Thiosulfativibrio zosterae: one gene and its partners. The protein of the gene in region 1 binds, or shares a complex with, the protein of each later gene. Links are inferred from orthologs where the notes say so. Each region holds a gene or a part of one and is shown in the gene's direction. Other genes may lie near its edges. The genes, in order: accD, accB, accC and THMIRH_RS07785.

Region 1 (7,528 bases):
GTCCCGTAGAAGATTATCAAGGCGTTTCAAGTGGATATGGATGGCGAACGCATCCGGTCACGGGCAAGAAAGATTTCCACCGCGCCATTGATTATCGTGGCAAGGTTGGGGATGTGGTAATCGCGACCGCAGATGCGGTGGTTGAATATGCGGGTTTTCATAAAACCAGTGGTTATGGCAATTTGATTATTTTAGACCATGTGTATGGTTTTAAAACGCTCTACGGACACATGAGTGAAGTGACTGTTAAGGCCGGTGATGTGGTGACTAAGGGGCAGCCAATCGGTTTAATTGGCTCAACCGGTGTGTCATCTGGACCACACTTGCATTATGAAGTTTCATTTATTCAAAGAAAGCTTAATCCGGCTGACTTTGTCAATTGGGATTTAAAAAACTACAGTCCAATATTTAACAAAGTAAAGGAAGTTCCATGGGGATCTTTAACTCAAAAAGTGCAAGAACGCGTCAAGAGGGTGGAAAAACAATTATCGCTCAGGGATGTCGAATCAGCGGTGAATTAGCAGACCTTAAAGGCACTTTACATGTCGATGGTTTTATTGAAGGCACGGTTTCAACAGAGTTTGATATTTCCGTTGGTGAAACCGGCGTTGTTAATGGCCTCATCAAAGCCGAAAACATTGTGGTCAGTGGTATCTTAGAAGGTAAGGTCACCTGTAAGTCGATAGATATTCTCAGTACCGGCAAAGTCATGGGAGAAGTCATCTGTGGTGCTTTGATGATTGAAGCAGGTGGTAAATTCATTGGTGAGAGCCGTGAATTAACCGATGGTGCCATGATTGTAAGCCTTGCCGAAGCCGAAAGACTGTCTGATAGCCGAGTGGCAAAATTGGTTGATGCAAACATCGATGAAGCCCCTGAAGACTTCCAGAATAAAAAAGCCAGTGGCTCAAAATAACAGACTCGTTTGAGTCGAATAGAATTTAAAGTTTAACGTGTGAAAACACACATTTAGAAGGTTAAGAAATGTCGAAGTTATATGATATTGCGGTGGTGGGTGCAACAGGTGCTGTTGGCGAAACAATGTTGAAGGTGTTAGAGGAAAGAAATTTTCCGGTTGGAAATCTTTATCCTTTAGCGAGTAGCCGTTCAGCAGGTAAAAAAGTTGAATTTGCAGGAAAATGGATTGAAGTCTTGGACTTAGATACTTTTGATTTTTCCAAAGTGCAAATTGGATTATTTTCGCCAGGTGCCAGCGTTTCGGCGATTTATGCGCCAAAAGCCGCTGCAGCTGGCTGTGTGGTTATTGATAATACTTCACAGTTCCGTTATGACGATGATATTCCATTGGTCGTCCCAGAGGTCAATCCTCAAGCGATTGCCGATTACAAAAATCGTGGCATTATCGCCAATCCAAACTGTTCAACTATTCAAATGTTAGTGGCTCTAAAGCCGATCTATGATGCGGTGGGTATTAAGCGTATCAATGTGGCGACTTACCAAGCAGTTTCTGGAACGGGCAAAGAAGCCATTGAAGAGTTAGCATCTCAAACGGCAAATCTTTTAAATATGAAGCCTATCGAAACCAAAGTTTACCCTAAGCAAATCGCTTTTAACTGTATTCCACAAATTGATGTCTTTATGGAAAACGGTTACACCAAAGAAGAAATGAAAATGGTATGGGAAACCAAAAAAATCATGGGTGATGACTCAATTTTGGTTAACCCAACTGCGGTGCGTGTACCGGTATTTTTTGGTCATAGCGAAGCGGTGCATGTTGAAACCGAACGCAAAATTACCGCTGCCGAAGTGAAGGCTTTGATGGAAAAAGCAGAAGGGATTGTTTTAATTGATAAGCAGGTTGACGGCGGATACCCTACTGCGGTTTCTGATGCTGCTGATACTAACCCTGTTTATGTCGGGCGTATTCGTGAAGACATTTCGACTGCCAATGGTATTAATCTTTGGGTGGTTGCGGACAATGTTCGTAAAGGTGCTGCTACCAATACGGTGCAAATAGCAGAAGTTTTAATTCGCGATTATTTGTAACAAGGACCACACTTGCAACGCATTGTTTTAGGGATTGAATATCAGGGAACTGCTTATTGCGGTTACCAGCTTCAAGAGCATTGCGAGACGGTGCAAAAACATTTGCAAACTGCGTTAAGCGCGATTGCCAATGAACCCATTTCGATTCATTGTGCCGGTAGAACAGATACTGGTGTGCATGCGATTGGTCAGGTGGTGCATTTTGATACCCAAGCCATTCGACCCGAGCGCGCCTGGGTGCAAGGTGTCAATACCCATTTGCCTGGTGATATTCGAGTGGTTTGGATGAAACTTTTGGATGTGCAAAGTGATTTTCATGCCAGATTTTCAGCCATTGCTCGGCAGTATCGTTATGTCATTTTCAATCGCAAAGTTCATTCTGCGGTTTTGTATCAACGAGTGACTTGGGAAATGCATCCTCTAAATGCAGATGCTATGCACAAGGCGGCACAAGCGTTAATTGGTGAGCATGATTTTTCGTCTTTTCGCGCGTCAAGTTGTCAGTCCAGTCATGCTCGTAGAGAAGTTCAGGCGATCACGGTGAGCCGTCATGATGATTTTGTGTTTGTCGATATTCAAGCCAATGCGTTTTTACACCACATGGTGCGCAATATTGTCGGTTCGTTGTTGCAGGTGGGGCGCGGTGAAAAGTCTGACGGTTATATGAAGACCTTGCTTGATTTACAAGATCGCACGCAAGCCGGCATAACAGCGCCAGCTGAGGGTTTGTATTTTGTGAATGCGTTGTATCCAGCGCAATGGAATTTGCCAACCAACGATTTAACGGCTTTGCTTTGGGCTTAAGCGCCAGGCTAGGGATTAAAAAGGAATAGAATGAGTCGCACACGCGTCAAAATTTGTGGAATCACTTGTCTTGAGGATGCTATGGCTGTGGCGCATGCGGGTGCGGATGCTATCGGTTTTGTGTTTTATGAAAAAAGCCCTAGGAATGTCAAAATTGACCAGGCCTGGTCAATTTTAGGCCAAATCCCAGCTTTTTTGACCTCTGTGGCTTTGTTTGTAGACGCTGATGCCGAGTTTGTGCAGCAGGTGATTGATCAAACCCAAATAGACCTGTTGCAGTTCCACGGCGATGAAACGCCTGAGTATTGCGAGCAGTTTAATCGTCCGTATATTAAGGCAATCCGTATGCAGGCCCAAACCGACTTGGTGGCTTTGGCAAAAACCTATGCGTCTGCCAGAGCCTTGTTGTTGGATACCTATGTGAAAGGCGTGCCTGGTGGAACAGGCGAGTCTTTTAATTGGGATTGGTTAGCCCATTTGCCCAGTGATTTTAATAAGCCGATTATTTTGGCGGGTGGTCTGACCCCAGACAATGTTCAACAAGCCATAGCGCAGGTGAGCCCTTTTGCGGTGGATGTGAGTGGCGGGGTTGAAGCCGCACCTGGAAAGAAATCTTTACAAAAAATACAACAATTTATAAATGGAACTTTTTAAGCTTATGAGCATCGATTATTCGCAATTTCCCGATAAGAACGGACATTTTGGCATTCACGGTGGTATTTTTGCACCCGAAACTTTAATGGCAGCTTTGGAAGATCTCAATGTGCAGTATGAGTCGATGAAAGACAATGCTGAATTTTTGAATGAAATGACTGCCGATTTTCAAGATTATGTGGGTCGTCCAAGTCCTTTGTATTACGCCAAGCGTTGGTCAGATGCGTTGGGTGGTGCCAAAATTTATTTAAAGCGTGAAGACCTCAATCATACCGGTGCTCATAAAATTAACAACACCATTGGGCAAGCCTTGCTGGCTAAGCGCCTCGGTAAAACCCGCATTATTGCCGAAACGGGTGCGGGTCAACATGGTGTTGCTTCTGCCACCGTTGCGGCGCGTTTAGGCTTGGAGTGTGTGGTTTATATGGGTGCGGATGATGTGGTTCGTCAAGCCCCTAATGTCATGCGCATGAAAATGCTAGGTGCAACCGTTGTGCCAGTCACCTCGGGTACTCGCACGCTTAAAGATGCGTTAAACGAAGCCATGCGTGACTGGGTTACCAATGTGGATGATACTTTCTACATTATCGGCACCGTAGCGGGCCCTCATCCTTACCCTGCGATGGTGCGTGACTTTCAAGCGATTATTGGGCGTGAAGCGCGTCAACAAATCTTAGAAAAAGAAGGCAAATTGCCCGATGCTTTAATCGCCTGTGTGGGCGGTGGTTCTAATGCGATTGGTTTATTCTATGATTTCTTACCTGACGAAGGTGTGGCCATTTATGGCGTTGAAGCCGGTGGACTGGGTCTTGAAACAGGGCAGCATGCCGCGCCTTTGTGCAAAGGTAAGCCTGGCGTTTTACACGGCAATCGTACTTATTTAATGCAGGATATTAACGGTCAGATTTTAGGAACCCATTCCATTTCAGCAGGTTTAGATTATCCTGGTGTAGGTCCTGAGCATTCTTGGTTAAAGGATATTGGTCGTGCTAACTATGTGGCGATTAATGATGATGAAGCTTTGCAAGGTTTCCGCGATTTAACGCGTTATGAAGGCATTATCCCAGCTTTGGAAACCAGTCATGCCTTGGCCTATGCCACCAAGCTGGCACCAACCATGCGTAAAGATCAAACCATTATTGTGAATTTGTCAGGGCGTGGCGATAAGGATATGAACACCATCGCTAAAATTGAAGGCTACGAGATTTAACGGAAATAAAACGACTATGAGCAAACTACAAAAAACCCTCGCTGCCCTTAAAGCACAAAACAAAACAGCTTTAATTCCTTACATTACCGCAGGTGATCCTCATCCAGACATGACGGTTAAGCTGATGCATTTATTGGTGTCAGAGGGCGCAGACATCATTGAGTTGGGTGTGCCGTTTTCAGATCCTATGGCGGATGGCCCAGTAATTCAAAAAGCCGTTGAGCGTGCTTTGGCGCACAATGTCAGCTTAGATGACGTTTTAAATTATGTGCGTGAATTTCGTATTACCGATCATCACACGCCGATTGTACTCATGGGATATTTAAATCCGATTGAAGCCAAAGGGTTTGAAACCTTTGCTCAAGAAGCACAAGCTGCGGGTGCCGATGGCGTTTTAACAGTCGATATGCCACCCGAAGAAACTATGGGTTATTTAGAGTCGGTATCGAATCATGGTTTGGATAGAGTATTTTTGGTTTCACCAACCACGCCCGATGGTCGTTTAGCAGCCGTCAACGAAAAAGGGTCTGGGTTTGTTTATTACGTTTCTTTAAAAGGCGTGACCGGCTCAAAAGCTTTGGATGTTAAAGATGTTGAAAGCCATGTGGCACATTTAAAGTCAAAAACTAATTTACCAGTAGGCATAGGGTTTGGGATTTCAAGCGGTGAAATTGCTTATGAAATGGCCAAAATTGGTGATGCCATTATTGTGGGGTCTGCTTTAGTTCGCCTAGTAGAAGACCAGCCAGGTGCCAGTTATGAAACCTTAGCGAATTTAATCAGCCACAAAATGAAAGAGTTTCGTTCGGCACTGGATAAAGCAGACGCTGAAGCATAATTTGGTTTCTGGCGCATTACGCAGTAGAATGCGCGCATTAGATTTCGCAGAGGCACTATTGTGCTAAGCTTCTTGAATGGAGAACAATATGAACTGGTTTGAAAAAATTTTACCGAGTATTAAACAAGTGACTGAGCGCAAAAAGTCTGTGCCTGAAGGTCTATGGACTAAATGTCCAAAGTGCGAAAGTACACTTTATCGTTCTGAAGTGGCGCGTAATCAAGAAGTCTGTCCAAAATGTGATCATCATATGCGTTTGGGTGGCCGTCAACGTTTGTGGAATTTCTTGGATGACAAAACTGCCGTTGAAATCGGTGCAGAAGTGTCACCCGTTGATCGTTTAAAATTTAAAGACATCAAAGCCTACAAGGCGCGTTTGGCGCAAGCGCAAAAAGTTACCGGCGAAAAAGATTCATTCATTACCATGACAGGTAAAATTCAAGGATTAGAAGTCGTCACCGGTGCTTTTGAGTTTAATTTTATGGGCGGTTCGATGGGCTCGGTGATGGGCGAGAAATTTGTGCGTGCGGTCAACGAAGCGATAGCCAGACAATGCCCATTAATTGTGTTTTCGGCCAGTGGTGGCGCGCGTATGCAAGAGGCTTTGTTTTCGTTGATGCAAATGGCTAAAACTTCCGCAGCTTTAGGTAAATTGCGTGCCGAAGGTTTGCCATTTATCTCTGTTTTAACAGATCCGACCATGGGTGGCGTATCGGCGAGTTTTGCGATGCTAGGTGATATTAATGTCGCCGAACCGAAAGCCTTAATTGGATTTGCCGGTCCGCGTGTTATTGAGCAAACGGTGCGCGAGAAATTACCAGAAGGCTTTCAACGCAGTGAGTTTTTGTTAGAGCATGGTGCGATTGATATGATTGTGCATCGCCATCAGCTTAGCAGTGAATTAGCCGCCCTTTGCAAAATGTTGTTAAAACGCAGTGCCTAAGGCTTGCGTTTTAGTGATTTAAAATTTTATGGAAAAGCCCACACGACATTCAAGCCTAACCCATTGGTTAGATTGGTTGCTCAGCTTACACGCTCAAGAAATTGATCTTGGTCTAACGCGTGTGCGCGAAGTGGGTCAGCGTTTAAGGTTATTACAGCCTAAAGCTAAAGTCATTACCGTTGCCGGTACCAATGGCAAGGGTTCAAGTGTTGCATTTTTGCAATCTATCTATCAAGCCGCTGGCTATGGTGTCGGCGCTTACACTTCTCCCCATATTTTACGCTTTAATGAACGCATTCAAATCAATGGCGCTCCTGTAGCGGATTCAGCGATTGTTGAGGCTTTTGCCGAGATAGAAGCGGCTCGTGGCACCACCAAGCTCACTTATTTTGAATTCGCCACCTTGGCGGGCTTATGGGTTTTTGCACAGCAACCCTTAGATGTGATTGTTTTGGAAGTCGGCTTAGGCGGTCGTTTAGATGCGGTAAATATTGTGGATGCCGATATTGCACTGGTCACTGCGATTGATGTGGATCATATTGATTGGTTGGGCAGTGATAAAAATCAAATTGCCTTAGAAAAAGCGGGCATTATGCGTGCTGGTAAGCCAGCGATTTGTTCTGACCCCACTGTCCCACAAACCCTGATTGATTTTGCCAATCAATTACCGACTTCTTTAAGTTTATTGGGTAGAGATTTTGGGTTCGAAAAAATGCCTAAAAATGACCAGGCCTGGTTGTTTTTAGCCCAAAATTCCCCCACTTTAACGCTCGATAATCCCAGTTTGTCAGGAGAGTTTCAATTTCAAAATGCCGCTGGCGTTGTGGCAGTGGTGCAAACTTTGCAAGCGGTTTTGCCAGTTACGCCCGCTCAAATTTCACAAGGATTGGCGCAAGCCAAGCACCCAGGTCGTTTGCAATGGTTGACGATTGAGGGGCAAGAATGGTTAATCGATGTTGCTCATAATCCCCAGTCGTCAGCCGTTTTGGGACAATATTTAGCGAGTCAAACATTGCATTTTGACAGCGTTATTTTCTCAGCACTGAGTGACAAGGATATGTTGCCAATGGTA
Region 2 (7,503 bases), 1.1 Mb from region 1 along the record:
AATTAAAAACAAAGAGAGAAAATACACATGAAAAAAACAAGAATCGCTTTAGCAATCGCAACAGCAGCACTTTCATCTACACCAGTCTTTGCAACCAATGGTGATGTTCTAATTGGTTTAGGCGCTCAATCACGCGCATTGGGCGGAACTGGTACAGCAGCGTTCTATGGTTCTGAAAATGCTCTGTCTAACCCTGGAATGCTTGGTAAATCTGTTGGCACTGAATTTACAATCGGCGGAACTTTGTTTAAGCCAAATGTTAAAGCAACTACTGACGTGGCATCTATGACTGGTCAACCAGTTTCACAGACAAGTGATAATGATACCAATGTAATTCCAGAAGTTTCTCTTTCAACTCGTCTATCTGAAAATCTTACTTTTGGTTTAGGTATTTTTGGCTCTGCGGGAATGGGGGTGGATTATCGTGACAATGCAGGTACAAATGGTATTACTGCAGCAGCAGGTCAGAATGGTGATGGAACAGCTTTATTTAACGGCTACAGCAATTTGCAATTAATGAAATTTGCACCAACATTAGCATACAATTCAAATAATTATGGTATCGGTTTTGCTCCAGTTATTCAGTATGGTGCTCTTGATATCAACTACAAAGCTAGCTCTATTAATCCAGCTACTTACGCCAACCAAGGAACAAGTAATGTAGGTAATGGCATGTCAACGGACCTAGGCTTTGGTTACAATCTTGGTGGATACTTTGATATTACAAATGATTTAACTTTAGCACTTGCTTATCAATCAGCAATTTCGATGAAATACAAAAACCAAATATCAACTGCCGCTACTGGCTTTGGTTTAACCATGAGTGATGACTTAGAACAGCCAGCGGAAATGAAAGTTGGTGTTGCTTACACCATGGGAAGTTTAATGTTCACTGGTGACTACAAAAACATAGCTTGGGGATCCGCTAAAGGATACAAAGACTTTGGCTGGGAGGATCAAAATGTATTTGGTTTAGGTGTAAAATACTCTGGCAATGGATACTGGGCAGGAGCAGGTTATAACTACGGCTCTGACCCAATCAAAGTCTTAGATGAATCAAAAACTGCTGCTCAAGGTGGATACAATAACCAAGCAACAAATCTTTTCAATAATCACTTCTTCCCTGGAGTTGTTGAGCAACACTTTACTTTTGGTGGAGGATACAGCTTAACTAAAAACATTGCGATTGATGGAGCAGTAGTTTATGCGCCTCAGGTTTCAAAAACAATTAATACTGGCGCAGTTGGTGGCGGAATGGCTTACAACGCTGCCGTCGCGGGCGGATCTACACAAGTCGCAGCTGCCCCTTACTTAAGCAACCCAGCGAATGCTAGCACACACACCGTTGATCACTCTCAAATCGGCTACACTGTATCTTTACGCATGAACTTCTAATTTAAACCATTAAATTAGACACAATTAAAAGCCACTCAAACGAGTGGCTTTTTTGTTTTGAACGCTTCTAAAATCCAACCAGGCCTGGTTAAATTTAACCTCAAACTATTTATATTTTTGCTGTCACAGGGTTGTCATATTCCCTTTTGATTTTTTTGTGATACTATTCGCAAAAAGTGAGGGCAAAACAATGGCACGAGTATTAATTGCAGGGTGTGGCGACATAGGTTGTATGTTGGGCAACAGCCTTGGCGCTAAAGGACATGAAGTTTTCGGATTAAGACGCGATATTTCAAAGATATCTGCGCCCATCAATCCCATTGCGGGCGATTTGTTTAATCTAAACACCGCTATCCCCCAAAACCTAGACTATGCGTTTTACATAGTGTCTGCTGCCAGCTATAAAGATTTTGAATATTATCAAGCCTATGTGCTTGGCCTTAAAAACTTGATTAAAGCTTTAAATGGCCAATCGATTAACCGCCTATTTTTTATTTCAAGCACATCGGTATTTGGCCAGTCGGACGGCGAATGGGTGACTGAAGAAAGCCCATCTGAGGGCAAAAACTTCTCAAGTAACCGTATTTTAGAGGGTGAAGCCTTGGCTTTAAATGGCCCCTTCCCTGCAACCGTCGTGCGTTTTGGCGGGATTTATGGCCCAGGAAGAACGCATCTAATTGATTCGGTTATTTCTGGTAAAGCACATTGCATGGAAGATGTTTACAGCAATCGCATTCACTCTGAAGATTGTGCCGCGATGCTTGAACACCTGATGAATTTGGAAAACCCTGAAAGCCTGTATATTGGGGTAGACAATCTACCAACCTTGACTTGTGAGGTTTATGATTGGTTAGCAGAGCAATTGTCTGTTCCCGATTTAGAACACAAAGAACCTACCGAAAATACGCGTTTGCTCAGAAGTAACAAGCGTTTGTCTAATCAAAAAATTCGCAGCACTGGGTATGAGTTTAAATATCCAACCTATCAAGAAGGTTATGCGGCCATTTTAGAAACTTTAAATTAACATTCTGTCAGAAATTAAAGCCTCCACCCCATTAGGTTTTGTAAGCATCACGAATCCATATCACAAACCTTTGGGGCGCAGGCTTTAGCCTGCATCCATCTACTTTAAACCTCCAAAGTCATCCTTTTTGGGGTTCTTTGTTAGGATTGCTTTTTATCGGCTGACCCGCTTACAATTTCCCCTTCAATAATCTCAATTGACTTGGTCACTTTAAGATCACCTTTGTCGGTTTTTTCCTGCCAATCGCCTTCATAAATATTTTGGCGATGATAATAACGGCTGGAAGTGCGATGTTTTAAAAACTGGCTGGCCAAACGATGGCGTATTGGCGGTATCAAAAATAACAAGCCTAAAATGTCGGTAATAAACCCGGGAACCAATAAAAATAAGCCGCCAATAAATATCATCACACCTTCTAGCATTGCTTGCTGAGGTGCCTCGCCAGAGGCTAATGCTGCTTGTGCCTTTTGCATCGTTAACAACCCTTGGCTACGCATTAAACTCGCCCCCAAAATCGCCGTTCCCACAACCAATAATACCGTGGTTAAACCGCCAATCACGCTGCCCACCTCAATTAATACATAGAGTTCGGTTAAAGGGACCAGCAAAAATAATACAAGAAATTTCATAAAGGGCTTCTCAGTCAAAAGAATTGTCAAGATTGCTTCAGGCAATCCATCAATATCGCATTTAAAATAGGTTAGAATTGCTTATAAGCAAAGCTTAATTTAATTTATGGTTATAAATAAAAACATTTCAAGGGTGGGATATGAAACAGTTTAAAGGGTTTCTGACAATATTGGCAGTTTTATGGCTTGGTTTTTTCCAAGTTGCTCAAGCAAACAACGGCTTTAACTCGTTACAAGATTTAAGCAAACTGGTTGCCGATGAAGAGCCTGAATTGCTTGCTGCAGACGAAGCCTTTGCTTTTAATGCCGAGCCCGATGGCAAAGGTCAATTGGTTTTAAACTGGGTTGTTGCCCCCCACTACTATTTGTATCAAGAAAAAATTCAAGCCAAGGTTTTAGAAGGCTCGGCCACGCTTGGCGACATTAGCCTACCCGTCGCTGAAGATAAATATGACAAGGTTTTTAATAAAAATCTTAAGGTCTATCATGGCCCATTTACCGGCTATTTGCCAATCAGTAACCTATCGGGCGATGCAAAAGTTCAAATCGTCTTTCAAGGTTGTGCAGAAGCCGGTGTCTGTTATCCTCCCATCAAAAAAACCATTGCAATCAACACTGCCACTTTGGGTAGCGGCGCACAAGCTGCCCTTACAACCAATGTCGCTCCTGCGCCAACTGCATCTAGCTCATCCTTATCAGAAACAGACCAAATTACCGATACTTTAAAAAACAGCACCGTTTGGGTCGTGATTGGCACTTTCTTTTTATTTGGGTTGTTGTTGTCTTTAACGCCTTGCGTTTTTCCTATGATTCCCATTTTATCGAGCATCATTGTGGGGCAAGGCGACCAACTCACTACCCGCAAAGCTTTTACCATGTCGTTGGTGTATGTTTTAGCCATGTCAGTGACCTATACAGTGGCAGGTGTCTTAGCTGGACTGTTTGGCGAAAACCTGCAAGCCGCTTTTCAAAATGCCTGGATTATCGGAACTTTTAGCATCATCTTTGTACTCTTAGCCTTTTCCATGTTCGGCTTCTACGAACTACAACTGCCTTCTGGCTTGCAAACTAAAATCACCAATATTTCAAACAAACAATCGGGCGGCACGATGACTGGCGTTGCCATCATGGGCTTTTTATCTGCTTTAATTGTAGGGCCTTGCGTTGCCCCTCCATTAGCCGGTGCATTGATTTATATTGGTCAAACCGGTGATGCGTTATTAGGCGGCTCAGCCTTGTTTGCAATGAGCCTAGGCATGGGGCTCCCTCTTCTATTACTAGGGACTTCTGCCGGCAAACTGTTACCGCGTGCCGGCGCCTGGATGGACAATGTCAAAGCCGTTTTCGGGGTATTGATGTTGGGTGTTGCTATTTGGATGGCAGAGCGCATTTTACCTGCTGAAGTCACTTTAGCTTTATGGGCAATCCTACTCATCAGCTCTGCCATTTACTTGGGCGCACTAGAACCGATTGGTACAAAATCTGGCTGGTTTAAATTATTTAAAGCCTTGGGCGTTACCCTGCTAGCCTATGGTTTAATTTTAATACTCGGTTTAGCGGGAGGTTCAAAGGACTTATTAAACCCTCTTAAAGTTTATCAAGGCGGTGGTACTGCAGTTGCAGAAAGCCATTTAACTTTTAAAACCATTAAATCGATTGACGACCTAAATGCTGAACTGGCTGCCAATCCCAAAGTGATGCTCGATTTCTATGCAGACTGGTGCATTAGTTGTAAAGAAATGGAAAAATTCACCTTTAGCGATGCACAAGTTAAAGCGGCGCTCTCTGGCGTAACGCTGCTCAAAGCAGATGTCACAGCCAATGATGATACGGATAAAGCGTTAATGAAAGCTTTTCAGGTCGTTGGCCCACCAGCCATTATGTTTTTTAATAATGGCGTTGAAAATGCCGCAGCCAGAGTTGTCGGTTTCAAAAAACCAGAAGCCTTTATTCAAAACATTCAAAATGGTTTTAAACCTTAAAACCCTCAAAACAAGCCCAAAAATGACCAGGCCTGGTTATTTTTGCGGCCTTTTTAGTTTAAAAAGCCTGCTTTTATAAACTTTCAGCGCATTTCGCATCATTTACACACCCATAAAACACGCATTTTTCGCATAGTTTTGAAAACTTATGTATAATTTGCTGATTAAAATCAATTAAATGGAACCTTTGAATGGCGGACATATTGGTACTCAATGGCCCAAACCTCAACATGCTTGGTAAACGCGAACCCGAAATTTACGGTCGTAAAACCCTCAAAGACATTATTTTGGAACTGGAAGAACTCGCTGATAACTACGAAGTTCGCCTCCACAGCTTTCAAAGCAATGCAGAACATGAATTGGTAGAACGTGTTCATTTGGCCATGGATGACGATATCGATTTCATCATCATTAACCCTGCTGCTTTCACCCACACCAGCGTGGCATTAAGAGATGCCTTGGCAACCGTAAAAATTCCCTTTATTGAAGTGCACCTTTCAAACATTCATAAACGAGAAGCTTTTAGGCAACATTCCTACTTCTCAGACCTCGCCGAAGGCGTTATTGCAGGGCTTGGCCCAATGGGCTATCAACTGGCTTTAGCCGCAGCCGTTGAACGCATTAAATAGACTTAAACAAATATAAAAAATAATTTTTGATAACTCACACAAAGACAACACATTGAACACACCATCTAAACAAAAAAATAAAGACTCAAAGATTGAAAAGGAAAGACTCATGGATATTCGCTCTATTCGCAAACTGATTGAAATTGTGGAACAGTCTGACATTGCTGAAATTGAAATCAAAGAAGGCGAATCAAACATTCGCATTACGCGTAGCAAAGAACCTGTTTACATTTCTGCACCTGCGATGAGTGCTCCTGCACAAAATTACGCACCCGCTGCGCCACAAGCCGCACCTTCTGCAACCGTTGAAGTGACTAGCGCACCCGCTCCTGCGGCTGCTGAAACAGGTCACAAAATGAACTCACCTATGGTGGGGACTTTTTATGCCGCAGGTTCTCCCGATGCCGCACCCTTTGTGAAGGTTGGCGACAAAGTTGCCGCTGGCGACACACTTTGCATCATTGAAGCCATGAAAATCATGAACCCCATTGAATCCGATGTTTCAGGTACCATTAAGAAAATTTTGGTGAATAACGCCGAGCCTGTTGAATATGGCCAAACTTTATTCATTATCGAATAAGGAGCCAATATGATCGACAAAATTCTTATCGCCAACCGTGGTGAAATTGCTTTACGAGTGCTCCGTGCTTGTAAAGAAATGGGTATTAAAACCGTGGCCGTTCACTCAACTGCAGATGCGAACTTAAAGCATGTTTTATTGGCTGATGAATCCGTTTGTATTGGACCACCATCATCAACACACAGTTATTTAAATATTCCTGCTTTGATAGCCGCTGCAGAAATTACCGATGCAGAAGCCATTCACCCTGGTTATGGATTTTTATCTGAAAACGCAGATTTTGCAGAGCGCGTTGAAGAAAGTGGTTTTGTGTTTATGGGCCCTAAAGCAGAAACCATTCGCCTAATGGGCGACAAGGTTTCTGCAATTCGCGCCATGAAAGCGGCAGGCGTTCCAACGGTACCCGGTTCTGGTGGCCCTTTGGGTCCAAACGATGAAGAAAACAAACGCATCGCCAAAGAAATTGGCTATCCAATCATCATCAAAGCCTCTGGCGGTGGCGGTGGACGCGGTATGCGCGTGGTACACACCGAAGCCAACTTGATTAAGTCAATTCAGTTAACACAATCTGAAGCAGGGAACTTCTTTGGCAACCCAGAAGTTTACATGGAAAAATTCTTAGAGAACCCTCGTCATGTTGAAATTCAAATTTTGGCAGATGGTCAGGGTAACGCGATTCATTTAGGTGAGCGTGATTGTTCTATGCAACGCCGTCACCAAAAAGTGGTGGAAGAAGCGCCTGCACCGGGTGTGACAGCAGAACAGCGTGCCAAAATTGGTGCCGCTTGTGTAAAAGCCTGTATCGATATTAACTATCGTGGCGCGGGTACTTTTGAATTCTTATACGAAAATGGCGAGTTCTATTTCATAGAAATGAACACGCGCTTACAAGTTGAACATCCCGTCACCGAAATGGTTACAGGTATTGACTTGGTCAAAGAACAAATCAAAATTGCGCGCGGTGAAAAGCTTTCTTTAAAACAAGAAGACATCAAGTTAACAGGCCATGCCATTGAATGTCGTATTAATGCGGAAAATCCTTCTAAAAACTTTATGCCTTCACCTGGCAAAATTGAACGCTTGCACCTACCCGGTGGCTTAGGCGTTCGTTGGGATTCTCACATTTACACAGGTTACAGCGTGCCACCTCATTATGATTCAATGATTGGCAAGCTGATTTGTCATGGTAGCGACCGCAACACTGCTATTCGCCGTATGGACAGTGCCTTAAGCGAATTGGTGCTGGTGGGCATAGACAGCAACA
Region 3 (7,584 bases), 1.1 Mb from region 1 along the record:
TTGGCAACCGTAAAAATTCCCTTTATTGAAGTGCACCTTTCAAACATTCATAAACGAGAAGCTTTTAGGCAACATTCCTACTTCTCAGACCTCGCCGAAGGCGTTATTGCAGGGCTTGGCCCAATGGGCTATCAACTGGCTTTAGCCGCAGCCGTTGAACGCATTAAATAGACTTAAACAAATATAAAAAATAATTTTTGATAACTCACACAAAGACAACACATTGAACACACCATCTAAACAAAAAAATAAAGACTCAAAGATTGAAAAGGAAAGACTCATGGATATTCGCTCTATTCGCAAACTGATTGAAATTGTGGAACAGTCTGACATTGCTGAAATTGAAATCAAAGAAGGCGAATCAAACATTCGCATTACGCGTAGCAAAGAACCTGTTTACATTTCTGCACCTGCGATGAGTGCTCCTGCACAAAATTACGCACCCGCTGCGCCACAAGCCGCACCTTCTGCAACCGTTGAAGTGACTAGCGCACCCGCTCCTGCGGCTGCTGAAACAGGTCACAAAATGAACTCACCTATGGTGGGGACTTTTTATGCCGCAGGTTCTCCCGATGCCGCACCCTTTGTGAAGGTTGGCGACAAAGTTGCCGCTGGCGACACACTTTGCATCATTGAAGCCATGAAAATCATGAACCCCATTGAATCCGATGTTTCAGGTACCATTAAGAAAATTTTGGTGAATAACGCCGAGCCTGTTGAATATGGCCAAACTTTATTCATTATCGAATAAGGAGCCAATATGATCGACAAAATTCTTATCGCCAACCGTGGTGAAATTGCTTTACGAGTGCTCCGTGCTTGTAAAGAAATGGGTATTAAAACCGTGGCCGTTCACTCAACTGCAGATGCGAACTTAAAGCATGTTTTATTGGCTGATGAATCCGTTTGTATTGGACCACCATCATCAACACACAGTTATTTAAATATTCCTGCTTTGATAGCCGCTGCAGAAATTACCGATGCAGAAGCCATTCACCCTGGTTATGGATTTTTATCTGAAAACGCAGATTTTGCAGAGCGCGTTGAAGAAAGTGGTTTTGTGTTTATGGGCCCTAAAGCAGAAACCATTCGCCTAATGGGCGACAAGGTTTCTGCAATTCGCGCCATGAAAGCGGCAGGCGTTCCAACGGTACCCGGTTCTGGTGGCCCTTTGGGTCCAAACGATGAAGAAAACAAACGCATCGCCAAAGAAATTGGCTATCCAATCATCATCAAAGCCTCTGGCGGTGGCGGTGGACGCGGTATGCGCGTGGTACACACCGAAGCCAACTTGATTAAGTCAATTCAGTTAACACAATCTGAAGCAGGGAACTTCTTTGGCAACCCAGAAGTTTACATGGAAAAATTCTTAGAGAACCCTCGTCATGTTGAAATTCAAATTTTGGCAGATGGTCAGGGTAACGCGATTCATTTAGGTGAGCGTGATTGTTCTATGCAACGCCGTCACCAAAAAGTGGTGGAAGAAGCGCCTGCACCGGGTGTGACAGCAGAACAGCGTGCCAAAATTGGTGCCGCTTGTGTAAAAGCCTGTATCGATATTAACTATCGTGGCGCGGGTACTTTTGAATTCTTATACGAAAATGGCGAGTTCTATTTCATAGAAATGAACACGCGCTTACAAGTTGAACATCCCGTCACCGAAATGGTTACAGGTATTGACTTGGTCAAAGAACAAATCAAAATTGCGCGCGGTGAAAAGCTTTCTTTAAAACAAGAAGACATCAAGTTAACAGGCCATGCCATTGAATGTCGTATTAATGCGGAAAATCCTTCTAAAAACTTTATGCCTTCACCTGGCAAAATTGAACGCTTGCACCTACCCGGTGGCTTAGGCGTTCGTTGGGATTCTCACATTTACACAGGTTACAGCGTGCCACCTCATTATGATTCAATGATTGGCAAGCTGATTTGTCATGGTAGCGACCGCAACACTGCTATTCGCCGTATGGACAGTGCCTTAAGCGAATTGGTGCTGGTGGGCATAGACAGCAACATCCGTCTACAGCGTGAAATTATGAATGACCTAGGTTTCTGCGAAGGTGGCCGTAACATTCACTATTTAGAAGAACGCTTAGAACATCTCGTTTAATCGATAGCGCTTCATTTAAGCCCTCAAATGAGGGCTTTTTTAATTTTAAGGAAATCAAAACATGCCCTGGATTCAGATTAACGCTACGGTACCAGAACATTTGGTTGAACCGCTTTCAGATGCTTTTATGGATGCCAATGCTGCATCGGTTACTTTTATCGATGCAGAAGATCAACCCATTTTTGAACCAGAAATTGGCACTACCCCGGTTTGGTCATTAACCAAAGTTACCGCCCTTTATGACGCAGAAGTGGATAGCGCACCGGTGATAGAATTTGTAAAAGAAGTCTTGCCAGAAGTCAGTCCTTTTGAATTTAAAACAGAAGCCCTTGAAGACAAAGATTGGGTACGCGCCTGGATGGAAAACTTCAAGCCCATGCAGTTTGGTCAAAACCTTTGGATAGTGCCCAGCACCATGCAAGCCCCCAAACCTGAAGCCATCAATTTAATTTTAGACCCAGGCTTGGCTTTTGGCACAGGAACTCACCCCACAACCGCTTTATGCCTAACTTGGTTAGATGTCCATGCACCACACAATCAAACGGTCATAGATTATGGATGCGGCTCAGGCATTTTGGCATTGGCTGCTAAAAAGTTAGGCGCAACTGAAGTTTGGGGAACTGACATTGATCCACAAGCCATTACCGCCAGTATTGATAATGCTGAGCGTAATCACGCAGCCATGACTTTTGCTTTAGTCAAAGACTTTCACCCGCCTTTAGCAGACACCCTGTTAGCCAATATTTTGGCTGGCCCGCTAAAAGAACTGGCACCCGAGTTCTCTCGCCTACTCAAACCACAAGGCACGCTCATTTTGTCGGGGCTGTTAACCACGCAAGCAGCTGACTTAATTGAATTTTACAACAGTCTAAATTTTGAGTTTGTTGAACAACAAAACCATGAAGATTGGTCATTGCTGTGCTTCAACCGCATTTAGGACAACGCCCTTTAGTCGGACTTGCGCCTATGGCGGGGATCACTGACCGTGTCTTTCGAGATATTTGTCGTCAACAAGGCGCAGACTATGCCGTTTCGGAAATGGTGGCGTCCAGGAAATCCTTATGGGATTCGCAAAAATCCAGCACTCGAAACGCCTCTGCAGACGAAACATCACCACGCATCGTACAACTAATCGGCACCGAGCCTGAAGAGTTGGCTGAAGCGGCTGTCTGGCAAGCCTCACAGGGTGCGCAAGTGATTGATATCAATATGGGTTGCCCCGCAAAAAAAGTGTGTGATGTGGCGGCGGGTTCTGCGCTTATGGCACACCCGGATAAAGTACAAGCCATTTTTGAAGCCCTAGTATCCGCGGTAGATTTACCCATTACCGTAAAAACCAGAACCGGCTCAGATGCTGAGCATCAAAATGTTTTAGAAATTGCTCAAATTGCCCAGGCCTGCGGCTTAAAGGGCATGAGCATTCATGGTAGAACGCGCGCGGATAAGTTTTCAGGACATGCAGAATACAACCTGATTAAATTAGTCAAACAGCAGGTTACGATTCCCATTATTGCAAATGGTGATATTTCTACGCCCGAGCAAGCCTTATTTGTATTAAAATACACAGCCTCGGATGGCATCCTAATTGGACGAGCAGCACAAGGTTATCCTTGGATTTTTCGTGAAATTAAACACTATTTAACAACACTAACGCTTGCAGAAAAACCCAGTTTGAGTGAGTTTGAAAGCACCATAAACACCCATTTGACAGGGTTGTATGAATTGTATGGCAGCCACCTTGGCATTCGAATTGCACGAAAACATATAGGCTGGTATAGCCAATATTTACCCAACGGAGAAGTTCTCCGTAAAGATTTCAATCGATTAGAAACGCCGCAAACTCAGTTACGCTTAATACAAAGTTATTTTCATGAACACACTTAAAGAACTGCAAGAAAACGCTGAATATCAATCTCTCAGCCAAGCGGTAACCCTAACGCTGCAGACCTATTTCAAATCGTTAGAAGGCGAAGTGCCTACTGATTTGCATAAACTGGTGATTGGACAAGTGGAAAAACCCTTGATTCAATTCATTCTGGAACATACCGAACAAAACCAAAGTCAAGCTGCCGCCCTCTTGGGGATAAATCGCAATACCCTGCGCAAAAAAATTCAACAATACCATTTGTAAACCATTTTATTTTTCGAAAGGACTGAAAACTATGAAACCCGTTCGCCGTGCACTCATCAGCGTCTCTGATAAGACAGGGATTTTAGAATTTGCGCAAGCACTTAGCAAAATGCAAGTGGCTATTTTATCTACCGGAGGTACTTATAAAGTACTTTCAGAAGCGGGTTTACCGGTGACTGAAGTATCTGAATATACAGGTTTCCCAGAAATGATGGACGGACGCGTTAAAACACTTCACCCAAAAATTCATGGTGGACTCTTAGGGCGCCGTGGAACAGATGATGCCATTATGCAAGCCCATAATATCGACCCAATCGACATGGTAGTTGTTAACCTTTATCCATTTGAGGCAACGGTTGCTAAAGCAGACTGTTCACTTGAAGATGCAATAGAGAACATCGACATCGGCGGGCCAACCATGTTGCGTTCTGCCGCAAAAAACCACAAAGATGTTGCGGTCGTCACCGATCCAGCGGACTACGCTCGTATTCTTGAAGAAATGCAAGCCAACAATGGTCAATTAGCCCATGCGACTCGCTTTGATTTAGCCATCAAAACATTTGAACAAACTGCTCGTTATGACGGTGCGATTGCTAACTACTTTGGCACTATGTTCAATACCGATGAACAGGACCATTTTCCACGCACCTTCAGCACACAATTTGTTAAAAAACAAAGTATGCGTTACGGTGAAAACCCTCATCAAGCGGCCGCGTTTTACACTGAGCGCAATCCCTCAGAGGCTTCGATTTCTACGGCGACTCAACTTCAAGGCAAAGAATTATCCTTTAACAACATCGCCGATACGGACGCGGCTTTGGAGTTGGTCAAAACCTTCACTCAAACCGCTTGTGTCATTGTTAAACACGCCAATCCTTGCGGAGTTTCTATTGGCGACTCATTATTTGAAGCCTATGACCGTGCCTATAAAACCGATCCAACTTCTGCGTTTGGTGGCATTATTGCTTTCAACCGCGAACTTGATGCACAAACCGCCAAAGCAATTGTAGAGCGTCAGTTTGTTGAAGTGATTATTGCACCCAGCGTTTCTGATGAGGCGAAGGCCGTGGTTGCTGCCAAACAAAATGTGCGTTTATTGGCTTGTGGCGCATTAGGTGAACAATTAGCGGCTTATGACTACAAGCGCGTTACCGGTGGTTTGTTGGTACAAGACCGTGATTTAGGCATGGTTACCGAAGCTGACTTAAAAGTGGTTTCCAACCGCGCACCGACCGCAACCGAAATGGCAGACCTTATGTTTGCTTGGAAAGTGGCCAAGTTTGTTAAATCTAACGCCATTGTTTATGTCAAAGACGGTATGACCATCGGTGTGGGCGCGGGGCAAATGAGCCGTGTTTATTCTGCCAAAATTGCTGGTATTAAAGCCGCTGATGAAGGCTTAGAAGTACCTGGTTCTGTCATGGCATCTGATGCTTTCTTCCCTTTCCGCGATGGTATTGATGCCGCAGCCGCTGCTGGTATTACGGCGGTTATTCATCCCGGCGGTTCTATGCGAGATCAAGAAGTCATTGATGCCGCAAATGAACACGGTATTGCGATGGTCTTTACTGGCATGCGCCACTTTAAACACTGATAACACAAGGATTTATCAACATGAAAGTTATGATTATTGGTAGTGGTGGACGCGAACACGCTCTAGCTTGGAAAACGGCACAATCCAGCAAAGTTTCTCAAGTTTTTGTTGCCCCAGGCAATACGGGTTCATCTTTAGAAAATAAGGTTCAAAATGTTAATATTGCGGTCAATGACATACCAGGCCTGGTTAAATTTGCCCAAGAAAATGCAATTAATTTAACCATTGTAGGGCCTGAAGTGCCTTTGGTGCTTGGTGTGGTTGATGCCTTTGAAGCAGCACAATTACGCTGCTTTGGTCCAACACAAAAAGCTGCACAACTTGAAGGTTCAAAAGCGTTTTCAAAAAACTTCTTAGCAAAACACAACATTCCAACCGCCGCTTACGATGTTTTTACCGAAATCGAACCGGCTTATGCCTATTTAGAAAAAATGGGTACGCCCATCGTCATTAAAGCCGACGGCTTAGCTGCCGGTAAAGGCGTGATCTTGGCCGATACCATGGCAGAAGCTAAAGAAGCTGTTTCAGATATGTTAGCGGGCAATAAATTTGGGGATGCCGGCGCACGAGTTGTTATAGAAGAATTTCTGTATGGCGAGGAAGCCAGCTTTATCGTGATGGCAGATGGCACAAATATTTTACCCATGGCAACCTCTCAAGATCATAAAGCTCGCAATGATGGTGACACAGGTCCAAACACAGGGGGGATGGGCGCTTACAGCCCTGCGCCAGTGGTGACCCGTGAAATTCATAATCGTATTATGGATGAAGTCATAAAACCTACCATTGAAGGTATGACCAAAGATGGCATTCCTTACACAGGTTTTCTGTATGCCGGCATTATGATTGCACCCGATGGAACGCCTAAAGTGCTAGAGTTTAACTGTCGTTTCGGTGACCCTGAAACACAACCCATAATGATGCGCTTAAAGTCTGATTTAACTGACCTCTGTAATGCGGCCTTAGACAAGCGTTTAAATGAAGTATCGGCCGAATGGGATTCGCGCGCTGCGCTGGGTGTGGTATTAGCCGCTAAAGGGTATCCTGATGAGTATCAAAAAGGCGATGTGATTGAAGGCCTAGAATCAGCTAATGCTTCTGACCTTAAAGTGTTTCATGCCGGAACAGCCTTAGACGCTAACAACAAAGTCATAACGGCTGGCGGTCGCGTATTGTGCGTAACCGCTTTAGGCGAGAATGTAACTCAAGCACAAAAGCGCGCTTATCAAGGTGTTAATGCCATCCATTGGGACGGTGTTTATTCTCGTAAAGACATTGGCCATCGTGCGGTTCGCCGAGAATCTTTATCTTAACCATGACTACTCAAAAGCGAACCCAGTGTTCGCTTTTTTGTTTAAGATTTTCAAAGAATTTGATTAGATTAAATGAATGCGTTGTGGTTTAATTTAATCATTCAACTTAATACGACACTTGACCACTGAAAGGATTTGAAATGAGCATGTCAGATTTAGAAACAGTCCATAACTATTATGAACGCAAAGTTTTTCAAGAAGTCCATGAAAACTATACCCACTCAGGTTTAACCAGTAACCAGTTAGCCGATATGGCCTGCATAGCACTCAATCGTATCCCTCCAAAATACATACGCTATGACATTGATATGTCATTTTATATGTCAGGAAGTGAGTATTTAGAGCATGAAGCCAAAGTCAAAAAAGCCGTTAAAAAAGCTTACCGTAAAATCAAAAATATTGATGATGACGAAGCTTAATAAGCTAAACGAATAAG
Region 4 (7,410 bases), 180 kb from region 1 along the record:
GAGTGTGGCTGGGCCGTTCAGTCGGCATCGTGAAGAAATGGGCGGCGCTTGGATTTTTACATCCGCCACCTTAAGTGTGAATGGTCAGTTTAGTTACTTTGCGAATCGTTTGGGATTAGAAGATGCCGATAATGCTTGTTGGGACAGTCCGTTTGATTATGATTCGCAAGGCTTGATTTACCACCCAATTGGTTTGCCTCAGCCCCGCGACCCTGACTATATCAAAATATGTTTAAGAGCCATTTGGCCTTTGTTGGCACAAACCGAAGGTCGCGCATTTTTACTGTTTACCAGTCATAAGGCTTTACAAGAAGCCCGCGAGATTTTATTAACCCATTGGCAGGGAACTTTGTTGGTGCAGGGCGATGCCCCTAAAAGTGCTTTATTGCAACGCTTTAGAGAATCCGAAAAAGCATTGTTATTGGGTACCAGCAGTTTCTGGGAAGGGGTTGATGTTAAGGGAGAGGCCTTAAAAGTGGTGATGATTGACCGTATTCCTTTTGCGCCGCCTGATGACCCCATAGTGCAGGCCAGAGAAGCCTATTTAAAAGAAAAGGGTTTACATGGTTTTGTTAATTTTCAATTGCCCGAAGCCATTATCGCCATGAAGCAAGGCGCAGGTCGTCTGATTCGAGATGTGCAAGATACCGGCATTTTGGTGTTATGCGACCCACGACTTTCGCAAAAACCTTATGGCAAAGTGATCGCCAAAAGTTTACCTAGCTTTCCTTGGGTGTATGATGTGCAAACCGTTTTAAGCTTTTTAAAAGAAAATGACAAGAGTCTGAATTCTAAACAAGAGAAAGATGCATGAATATTTTAGCCATAGAAACGGCAACCCAAGCTTGCTCAGCCAGTGTTTACAAAGAGGGCGTGCTATTCTCGCGGTTTGAAATGGCACCTCAAAAACATGCCAATTTAATTTTGGGCATGGTGGAAGCGGTTTTAGCCGAAGCGAGTTTATTACCAGGACAATTAGATGCTTTAGCCTTTAGCGAAGGGCCGGGCGCATTTACTGGGGTTCGCGTCGCCACAGGGGTTATTCAAGGCTTGGCTTATGGTTGGCAAAAACCAGTGATTGGCGTTTCTACCTTAGAGGCGCTTATTTGGCAAGCTTATGAGGCAACGGGTAAAACTGAATGGCAAGCCTGTCTAGATGCGCGCATGAAAGAGGTCTATTGTCAGAAAGGGTCTGTTGTTGACGGTCGTTTGGTTAGTGAACCAACCGAACTGGTTTCTCTAGAAATCGCTGAGCAGCGTTTACAGGATAAAAATGGCGTGGGTGATATTGCATTAGAATACCCAGACCTGGTTGAAATGACAGCGTTTTGGCAGGCAGATTTACCCAAAGCGGCGGCAATTGCGATGATTGCTAGCCAAAGAATGGATCAAGCTTGTTCGGTATTAGAGAAAGTGCCTGTGCCGGTTTATTTAAGAAACAATGTTGCTGAAAAGAAAAAGGGAGTTTGATTTGAAAATAGATTTTTTCAAAAGTGTGTTGTGGGTGTGTTTGACTTTCTTAACTCTAAATGCAACCGCATGGGCTAAAGACTTTTTACCTGGTGAAACGGTAATGGTGGCTTATCCAGCAAATAATATCAAAGACGATGCTTACATCATCGGATTGGTTCGCCAGCAAGTGAAGAATGGTGATTATCAAATTTCTGTTTTAGATTATGTCAAAGGCCATGATTACGGAATTTCGTGTGTACCTATCCGTGAAAATGAGTTAGGTCAAGCCACCAATGAAGTGGTTTGGGAAATGTGGACAGATAGAACTCAGCTTTTCGGTAAGGGCATGCAATATATTGTGCCTCAAGCCAATGTGCGTAAATTACAAACAGGGCAATTTGATTTTATAGAGCGTAATAATTTATACATTACTTTTTCGCGTTGGAAGTCAAATGCACCCATTATGACCTTAGATCAATTTGATATTGCCATGGCAAAAGCCAAGTCTTTAGGACTAAGCGAGTTGGTTCCAGCCTTGGTATTGGCCAAAAAGGAACGCGAATCTTATTATGAGCCAGGTATAGGTCGTCCTTATTGGCCGTACGAAGCGGTTCCCAAATTGAATGATTTGATGGCCGATGTCATCACAACGCTTAAGTCGGATAAGCAGTTGAACCAATTGTGGCGTCAGAAATCTCGCGATTGGAAAAATAAAACCATTTCAACTCAGCATTATTTTTTAATTGAAGCCTTAGATAAAATACTGTTCGATGCATCCTATGAATCGGCGGAAGATGATTTGGATAAAGTTGATCCAGCAGTCTTAAAGCAATTTAGAGAAAGATTAAGAATTTTAGGTGCAAAAGTTTAGCGTTTTGTGGGCAGGCTGAATTAAAAAAGGCAGATAAATTATCTGCCTTTTTTGTTTTGAAAGGATTATTTGGGGTGATGGTAGTAGGTTGCGTTTAGATACTCGGCAACATGATGAATTTCGTCCTCAAACCAGCCGCTGTTTAGGTTGTCGTTACAAAACGAAACCGCCTTAACTAGCTTTGGAAAGGTGTTGGTTTTAGCAGGATTATAAGGTTTAGAGGCATGACATTTTAAGCAGTTGGCATCGTCATGCAGGGCTTTTCCAGGCATTTCGTCATTAGCAAATGCCGAAGACATTAATATTGTTGACAGCCCCATTATAATAAGTGGTTGGTGTTTCATCAGCATACTCCTTAAAATACAAATTTTTCTAAAGTTCATGATTAATATTAAAACCGTTTTTTGGTTTTTGTGAATATTATTCTACCTATTTACTAGGTTATTGCATTATTTTTTTAACACGGCTCAGATGCTTGAATTTAAGCGGGCTACAAGGGTGAATAAGATGGTTGAACAAACATTTATTAAGGGTAAGGACGCTTGTCTTGAGGCATCGATTCAAAAGATGCAAAGTGGTTTAGCGACCGCAGGATTTCAAATTCAAGAAGCCTCTTGGTTGAATCCCGTGCCCAATGTGTATTCGGTTCATATTAAAGATGCCATTTGCCCCGCCCTGTTTACCAATGGTAAAGGCGCCAGCCGTAAAGCAACCTTAGCCAGTGCGTTAGGTGAATTTTTCGAGCGTGTTGAAACCAACTACTTTTTCTCGGATTTTTGGCTGGGCCAAGAAACGGCTCAGGGTTGGTTGTATTACCCAGATGAAAAATCTTTAAATGTGGATGACTTTCGCCAAGCCTTAACCCCAGAACTTTGGGATATATATGACCCAGAGCAAGAATGGGCGGGTGAAGATTTACTCAGCTTAAATGATGACAGTCAAAAGGTGCGTTGTTTGCCCTTAAAAGATGAGGCCAGCGGGGAGTTGGTTTATTTTCCGATGAGTGTGTTCAGTAACTTGTACGCCAGTAATGGGTTGTGCGCGGGAAATACTGAGTTAGAGGCCAAGGTGCAGGGTTTGTCTGAGGTTTTTGAGCGCTGGGTTAAAGCCAAAATATTGCGTGAAAATCTCTGTTTGCCTGAAGTACCAGAAGCCATCATCCAAACTTTGCCAACCGTTGTCGAAGCCAGAGCCAAATTGCAAGCGCAAGGCATTGCCGTTTCGATTAGAGATGCCTCTTTAGGCGGTTTTTATCCGGTGATGAATGTCACCTTGTTTGACCAAAATACCGGCACTTGTTTTGCCTCTTTTGGCGCGCATCCAATTTTTGAGGTGGCTTTGGAGAGAACCTTAACGGAGTCATTACAGGGGCGTAGTTTAGAGTTATTGGATGGCTTTCAATTACCGATTTTTGACCAAGACTTGGTTGGAGATGATGAAAATATTGAAAATCACTTTATTGACTCCAGTGGCTTGATGCACGCGCATTTTATTTCTCATCAATATGATTATGCGTTTGTTCCATGGAATTTTGAGGGCACGACCCAAGAGCAATGGCAGTATTTGGTGACCAAGGTGCAAAACCTAGGTTTTGGCGTTTATTCAGGTTTTTACGATTATTATGGCGTGCCTGCGGCAAGGGTGATAGTGCCAGGAATGTCCGAAATTTATCCCATGGATGAGTTGTTGAGTCGTAATCAAAATCTGGGTAGAACTTTGCGTGAGTTGTTGAATGAATTGGCAGACTCTGACCAAGCCGCCCAAGATTTTGAGTTTGCTTATGAAGAAATTGATCACTTAGGATTTAGCGACCATCAAAATGTTGCAAACTTAATTGGGTTATTACCGGATGACAACAGCCCTTGGAAACAGTTTAAAGTGATTGACCTTAAATTGGCGCTAGCCTTAAGTTTTGCAGATCGTTATTTGGTGAGCGAATTATTAGAAACGGCTAGTTATTATGTGCATGATGCAAATTTAGGCAAACGCTACCAGGTGTTAGGGTTTATTTTGGCGGCGCAAGACTCTGATTGGGATTCAGAAATTAACCTAGAGGTGCATAAAACGCTCTTTGGAGAGACATTGGTTAAGCAAGTGATGGCCAATATTGAAGGCGAAGAAGTGTTGTGGGGAATGACTTTTGGACAGGCGATGTTTGCTGAAAGTCAGAAGCATCAAGGCCTTTTAAAAGTCTATGAAAGAGTGAATCAAGCCAAGCAAAGTGCTGTAACGGCCATTTGATATAAGCTGATTTTATTGTTGGATTTTGTTAGAATGCTCAAAAAAATTTTCGTCTGTCAGTTAGACAGAAATTGTCTTAGGGAACCACTTCATGAAATTAGATTTTTTAGATTTTGAACAACCCATCGCGGAATTAGAGGCCAAAATTGAAGAATTGCGCCACTTAGATGGGCAAGATATGAACTTAATTCAAGAGGTGGCTGCGCTCGAATCGAAAAGCAAGAACCTGACAGAAGCCATCTTTAAGAAACTCAGTGATGTGCAAATTGCTCAGGTAGCCAGACATCCTCAGCGTCCCTATTTAAAAGAATATCTAAAAAATATTTTCACCGACTTTAAAGAATTACACGGTGATCGTGCTTTTGCAGATGATCCTGCTATTATGGGCGGTTTGGCTCGTATTAATGGTGAAGCCGTTATGGTGATTGGTCAACAAAAAGGCCGAGATACCAAAGAAAAAATTAAACGCAATTTCGGGATGCCGCGCCCAGAAGGCTATCGTAAAGCCTTGCGCCTAATGAAAATGGCCGAAAGATTTCAACTGCCCATTTTAACTTTTATTGACACGCCAGGTGCTTATCCAGGGATTAATGCTGAAGAGCGTGGTCAAAGCGAAGCTATTGCGCGTAATTTGATTGAAATGTCAGAATTGAAAGTGCCAGTCATTTGCACGGTGATAGGTGAAGGTGGATCGGGTGGCGCTTTGGCGATTGGCGTTGGTGATGTCACTATGATGATGCAATACAGCACCTATTCAGTCATTTCGCCAGAAGGCTGCGCTTCCATTCTTTGGAAAGATGCGGCGAATGCACCCGATGCGGCGGCTGCCTTAGGGATTACTGCCTCGCGCTTAAAAGAACTTGGGCTGGTAGATGTGATAGTTCCTGAGCCTTTGGGCGGTGCACATCGTGATCATGCGGCTTCAGCTTCTGCGTTAAAAGACGCCTTGCTGACACAACTCACTTTACTCAGAGATAAGCCAATTGATCAATTATTGCCAGCCCGTTATCAGCGTTACATGGGTTATGGAAACTTTGAAATCGTTTAAGCTTTTTGATTGTGGCCAATAATGCTTCGCCACAACAAGTGGTCAGTGCGTTACAAGATTTTGTGGCGCAAAACACCTCTCCTCTCTGGGTTGCTTTTAGTGGCGGCCTAGATTCTACGGTTTTATTACACGCCTTAACGCAACTGCGTTTATCCAATCCCAAACTGAATTTAACAGCTGTCTATGTGCATCATGGTTTGCAAGCAGCAGCCGATGACTGGCAAAGTCATTGCAAACAAATCTGTGATAACTGGCTGGTCACTTTTTTTGCAATTCCAGTTGAAGTGAAAGCGGTTGCTCGTCAAGGTATTGAAGCCGTGGCTCGCCAAAAGCGTTATGAAGCCTTTGCGCATTTAATTCGAGATCAAGGGGTTTTATTAACGGCACATCATCAGCGAGATCAGGCAGAAACCGTTTTAATGGCTTTGGCAAGAGGGTCAGGTGTACAAGGCCTGAGTGGGATGACCCCAGAAACGGACAAAACTTTTCAATCGACTCAGTTGCACCAAGCAAGACCCTTATTAAATGTGCCGTATGAAGCTTTGCTGGCTTATGCCACTGAGCATCAATTGTTTTGGGTAGAAGATCCGTCTAATCAAAATATCGACTTTAAACGCAACTTCGTGCGGCATGAAATCTTGCCTAAATTTAACCAGGCCTGGTCATTTTCAGAGCAAAATATTGCGCTTTCAGCCTCTTTATTGCATGAATCGGCCAGTTTGTTAGAGCAGTTAGCTTTGATTGATGTGGGGGATAAAAATTGCTCTGTCTATGGATTGGATTTGCAAGTTTTGGACGGTTTGGATTGGGCGCGTCAAAAAAATGTTTTGCAGTATTGGTTTCAAACGCATTTAAAATTGGGTATTAACCAATCTATTTTTGAGTGGCTAAGACATACTTTGGCGTCTTATCGGTCATCGTCTTCGCCCAGTTTTGCTTTGGCAAATGGCTATGTTTTACGGATTCATGGATTTTCGTTATATTGCCTTTGTCAGGCAGAGTTAGGTCGTCCTTATCATTATGATTTTGAGAATTTTTCAAAGCTGTCTTTGAGGTATCCTTTTAAAACTTTGATTTCTCCTAAATGGTTTTTAAGTCATCAAGTAGATTTTGCTTGGTTGCGAGAAGGGCTTTCGATTAGAAGTATTCATCCGAGTGATTTGCAAGCAATGCCCGGGCTCAAAACTTGGTTTAAAAACCATAAAATTGCCCCTTGGCTGCGTGAAATTTGGCCGGTGTTGGCGTATGAAAATCAATTGGTCGCAATTCTTGGGTTCAAGACCTTGAGTCAATATCAAAACCCGCCTGTCTAAACCCCTGAGATAGTTTGCTGTAAATCCTGCTTTACGCTATAATTCACACCCATTCTGATTATTCAATTCAATAGTGATTTCATGACAAAATTTATCTTTGTAACGGGTGGCGTAGTTTCTTCTCTTGGGAAAGGCATTGCAGCAGCCTCATTAGGTGCGCTTTTAGAAGCGCGTGGCTTAAAAGTCAGCATGCTCAAAATGGATCCTTACATCAATGTCGATCCTGGCACCATGAGCCCGTTTCAACACGGTGAAGTTTTTGTGACCGATGATGGCGCAGAAACCGATTTGGATTTGGGTCACTATGAACGATTTGTGCAGCGTCATTTTACGCAACGCAACAGTTTTTCAACCGGTCAGGTGTATGATCGCGTGATTCGTAATGAAAGACGCGGTGATTATTTAGGCGGCACTGTTCAAGTGATTCCTCACATTACCGATGAGATTATTCGCCGCATCAAACTCGGTGCCGCAGGTGCTGATGT

What was found.
Region 2: the proteins of accD (region 1) and accB are in contact, whole or in part, in a solved structure (PDB 8UXZ), measured with the Escherichia coli proteins. The link is inferred for Thiosulfativibrio zosterae from one-to-one orthologs.
Region 3: the proteins of accD (region 1) and accC are in contact, whole or in part, in a solved structure (PDB 8UXZ), measured with the Escherichia coli proteins. The link is inferred for Thiosulfativibrio zosterae from one-to-one orthologs.
Region 4: the proteins of accD (region 1) and THMIRH_RS07785 are in contact, whole or in part, in a solved structure (PDB 8UXZ), measured with the Escherichia coli proteins. The link is inferred for Thiosulfativibrio zosterae from one-to-one orthologs.

Annotation. Positions count from the first base shown.
Region 1 is NZ_AP021888.1:1,877,989-1,885,516, reverse strand. What follows is about bases 4,650-7,528. They hold accD (acetyl-CoA carboxylase, carboxyltransferase subunit beta), read left to right. Parts: upstream 4,650-5,601; coding sequence 5,602-6,456; downstream 6,457-7,528. Other genes in these bases: folC (bifunctional tetrahydrofolate synthase/dihydrofolate synthase), read left to right, coding at 6,485-7,528; trpA (tryptophan synthase subunit alpha), read left to right, coding at 4,692-5,513; trpB (tryptophan synthase subunit beta), read left to right, coding at 4,650-4,675. In the rest of the region: THMIRH_RS08715 (M23 family metallopeptidase), read left to right, coding at 1-521; THMIRH_RS08710 (bactofilin family protein), read left to right, coding at 431-916; THMIRH_RS08705 (aspartate-semialdehyde dehydrogenase), read left to right, coding at 985-2,007; tRNA pseudouridine(38-40) synthase TruA, read left to right, coding at 2,020-2,811; THMIRH_RS08695 (phosphoribosylanthranilate isomerase), read left to right, coding at 2,842-3,465; more of trpB, read left to right, coding at 3,470-4,649.
Region 2 is NZ_AP021888.1:738,100-745,602, reverse strand. The notes cover bases 4,650-7,503. They hold accB (acetyl-CoA carboxylase biotin carboxyl carrier protein), read left to right. Parts: upstream 4,650-5,768; coding sequence 5,769-6,239; downstream 6,240-7,503. Other genes in these bases: accC (acetyl-CoA carboxylase biotin carboxylase subunit), read left to right, coding at 6,249-7,503; aroQ (type II 3-dehydroquinate dehydratase), read left to right, coding at 5,222-5,659; dsbD (protein-disulfide reductase DsbD), read left to right, coding at 4,650-5,030. Also shown: THMIRH_RS03175 (OmpP1/FadL family transporter), read left to right, coding at 28-1,395; THMIRH_RS03170 (SDR family oxidoreductase), read left to right, coding at 1,586-2,419; THMIRH_RS03165 (FxsA family protein), read right to left, coding at 2,560-3,048; more of dsbD, read left to right, coding at 3,189-4,649. UniProt on the Escherichia coli protein: This protein is a component of the acetyl coenzyme A carboxylase complex; first, biotin carboxylase catalyzes the carboxylation of the carrier protein and then the transcarboxylase transfers the carboxyl group to form malonyl-CoA.
Region 3 is NZ_AP021888.1:732,531-740,114, reverse strand. The notes cover bases 1-2,935. They hold accC (acetyl-CoA carboxylase biotin carboxylase subunit), read left to right. Parts: upstream 1-760; coding sequence 761-2,110; downstream 2,111-2,935. Other genes in these bases: prmA (50S ribosomal protein L11 methyltransferase), read left to right, coding at 2,172-2,935; accB (acetyl-CoA carboxylase biotin carboxyl carrier protein), read left to right, coding at 281-751; aroQ (type II 3-dehydroquinate dehydratase), read left to right, coding at 1-171. Outside these bases: more of prmA, read left to right, coding at 2,936-3,047; tRNA dihydrouridine synthase DusB, read left to right, coding at 3,029-3,994; THMIRH_RS12135 (helix-turn-helix domain-containing protein), read left to right, coding at 3,981-4,241; purH (bifunctional phosphoribosylaminoimidazolecarboxamide formyltransferase/IMP cyclohydrolase), read left to right, coding at 4,273-5,835; purD (phosphoribosylamine--glycine ligase), read left to right, coding at 5,856-7,148; THMIRH_RS03115 (late competence development ComFB family protein), read left to right, coding at 7,289-7,567. UniProt on the Escherichia coli protein: This protein is a component of the acetyl coenzyme A carboxylase complex; first, biotin carboxylase catalyzes the carboxylation of the carrier protein and then the transcarboxylase transfers the carboxyl group to form malonyl-CoA.
Region 4 is NZ_AP021888.1:1,693,885-1,701,294, reverse strand. What follows is about bases 3,873-6,633. They hold THMIRH_RS07785 (acetyl-CoA carboxylase carboxyltransferase subunit alpha), read left to right. Parts: upstream 3,873-4,655; coding sequence 4,656-5,612; downstream 5,613-6,633. Other genes in these bases: tilS (tRNA lysidine(34) synthetase TilS), read left to right, coding at 5,624-6,633; ycaO (30S ribosomal protein S12 methylthiotransferase accessory factor YcaO), read left to right, coding at 3,873-4,564. Outside these bases: DNA repair helicase YoaA, read left to right, coding at 1-814; tRNA (adenosine(37)-N6)-threonylcarbamoyltransferase complex dimerization subunit type 1 TsaB, read left to right, coding at 811-1,470; THMIRH_RS07800 (hypothetical protein), read left to right, coding at 1,472-2,323; THMIRH_RS07795 (hypothetical protein), read right to left, coding at 2,389-2,667; more of ycaO, read left to right, coding at 2,831-3,872; more of tilS, read left to right, coding at 6,634-6,925; THMIRH_RS07775 (CTP synthase), read left to right, coding at 7,007-7,410. UniProt on the Escherichia coli protein: Component of the acetyl coenzyme A carboxylase (ACC) complex. First, biotin carboxylase catalyzes the carboxylation of biotin on its carrier protein (BCCP) and then the CO(2) group is transferred by the carboxyltransferase to acetyl-CoA to form malonyl-CoA.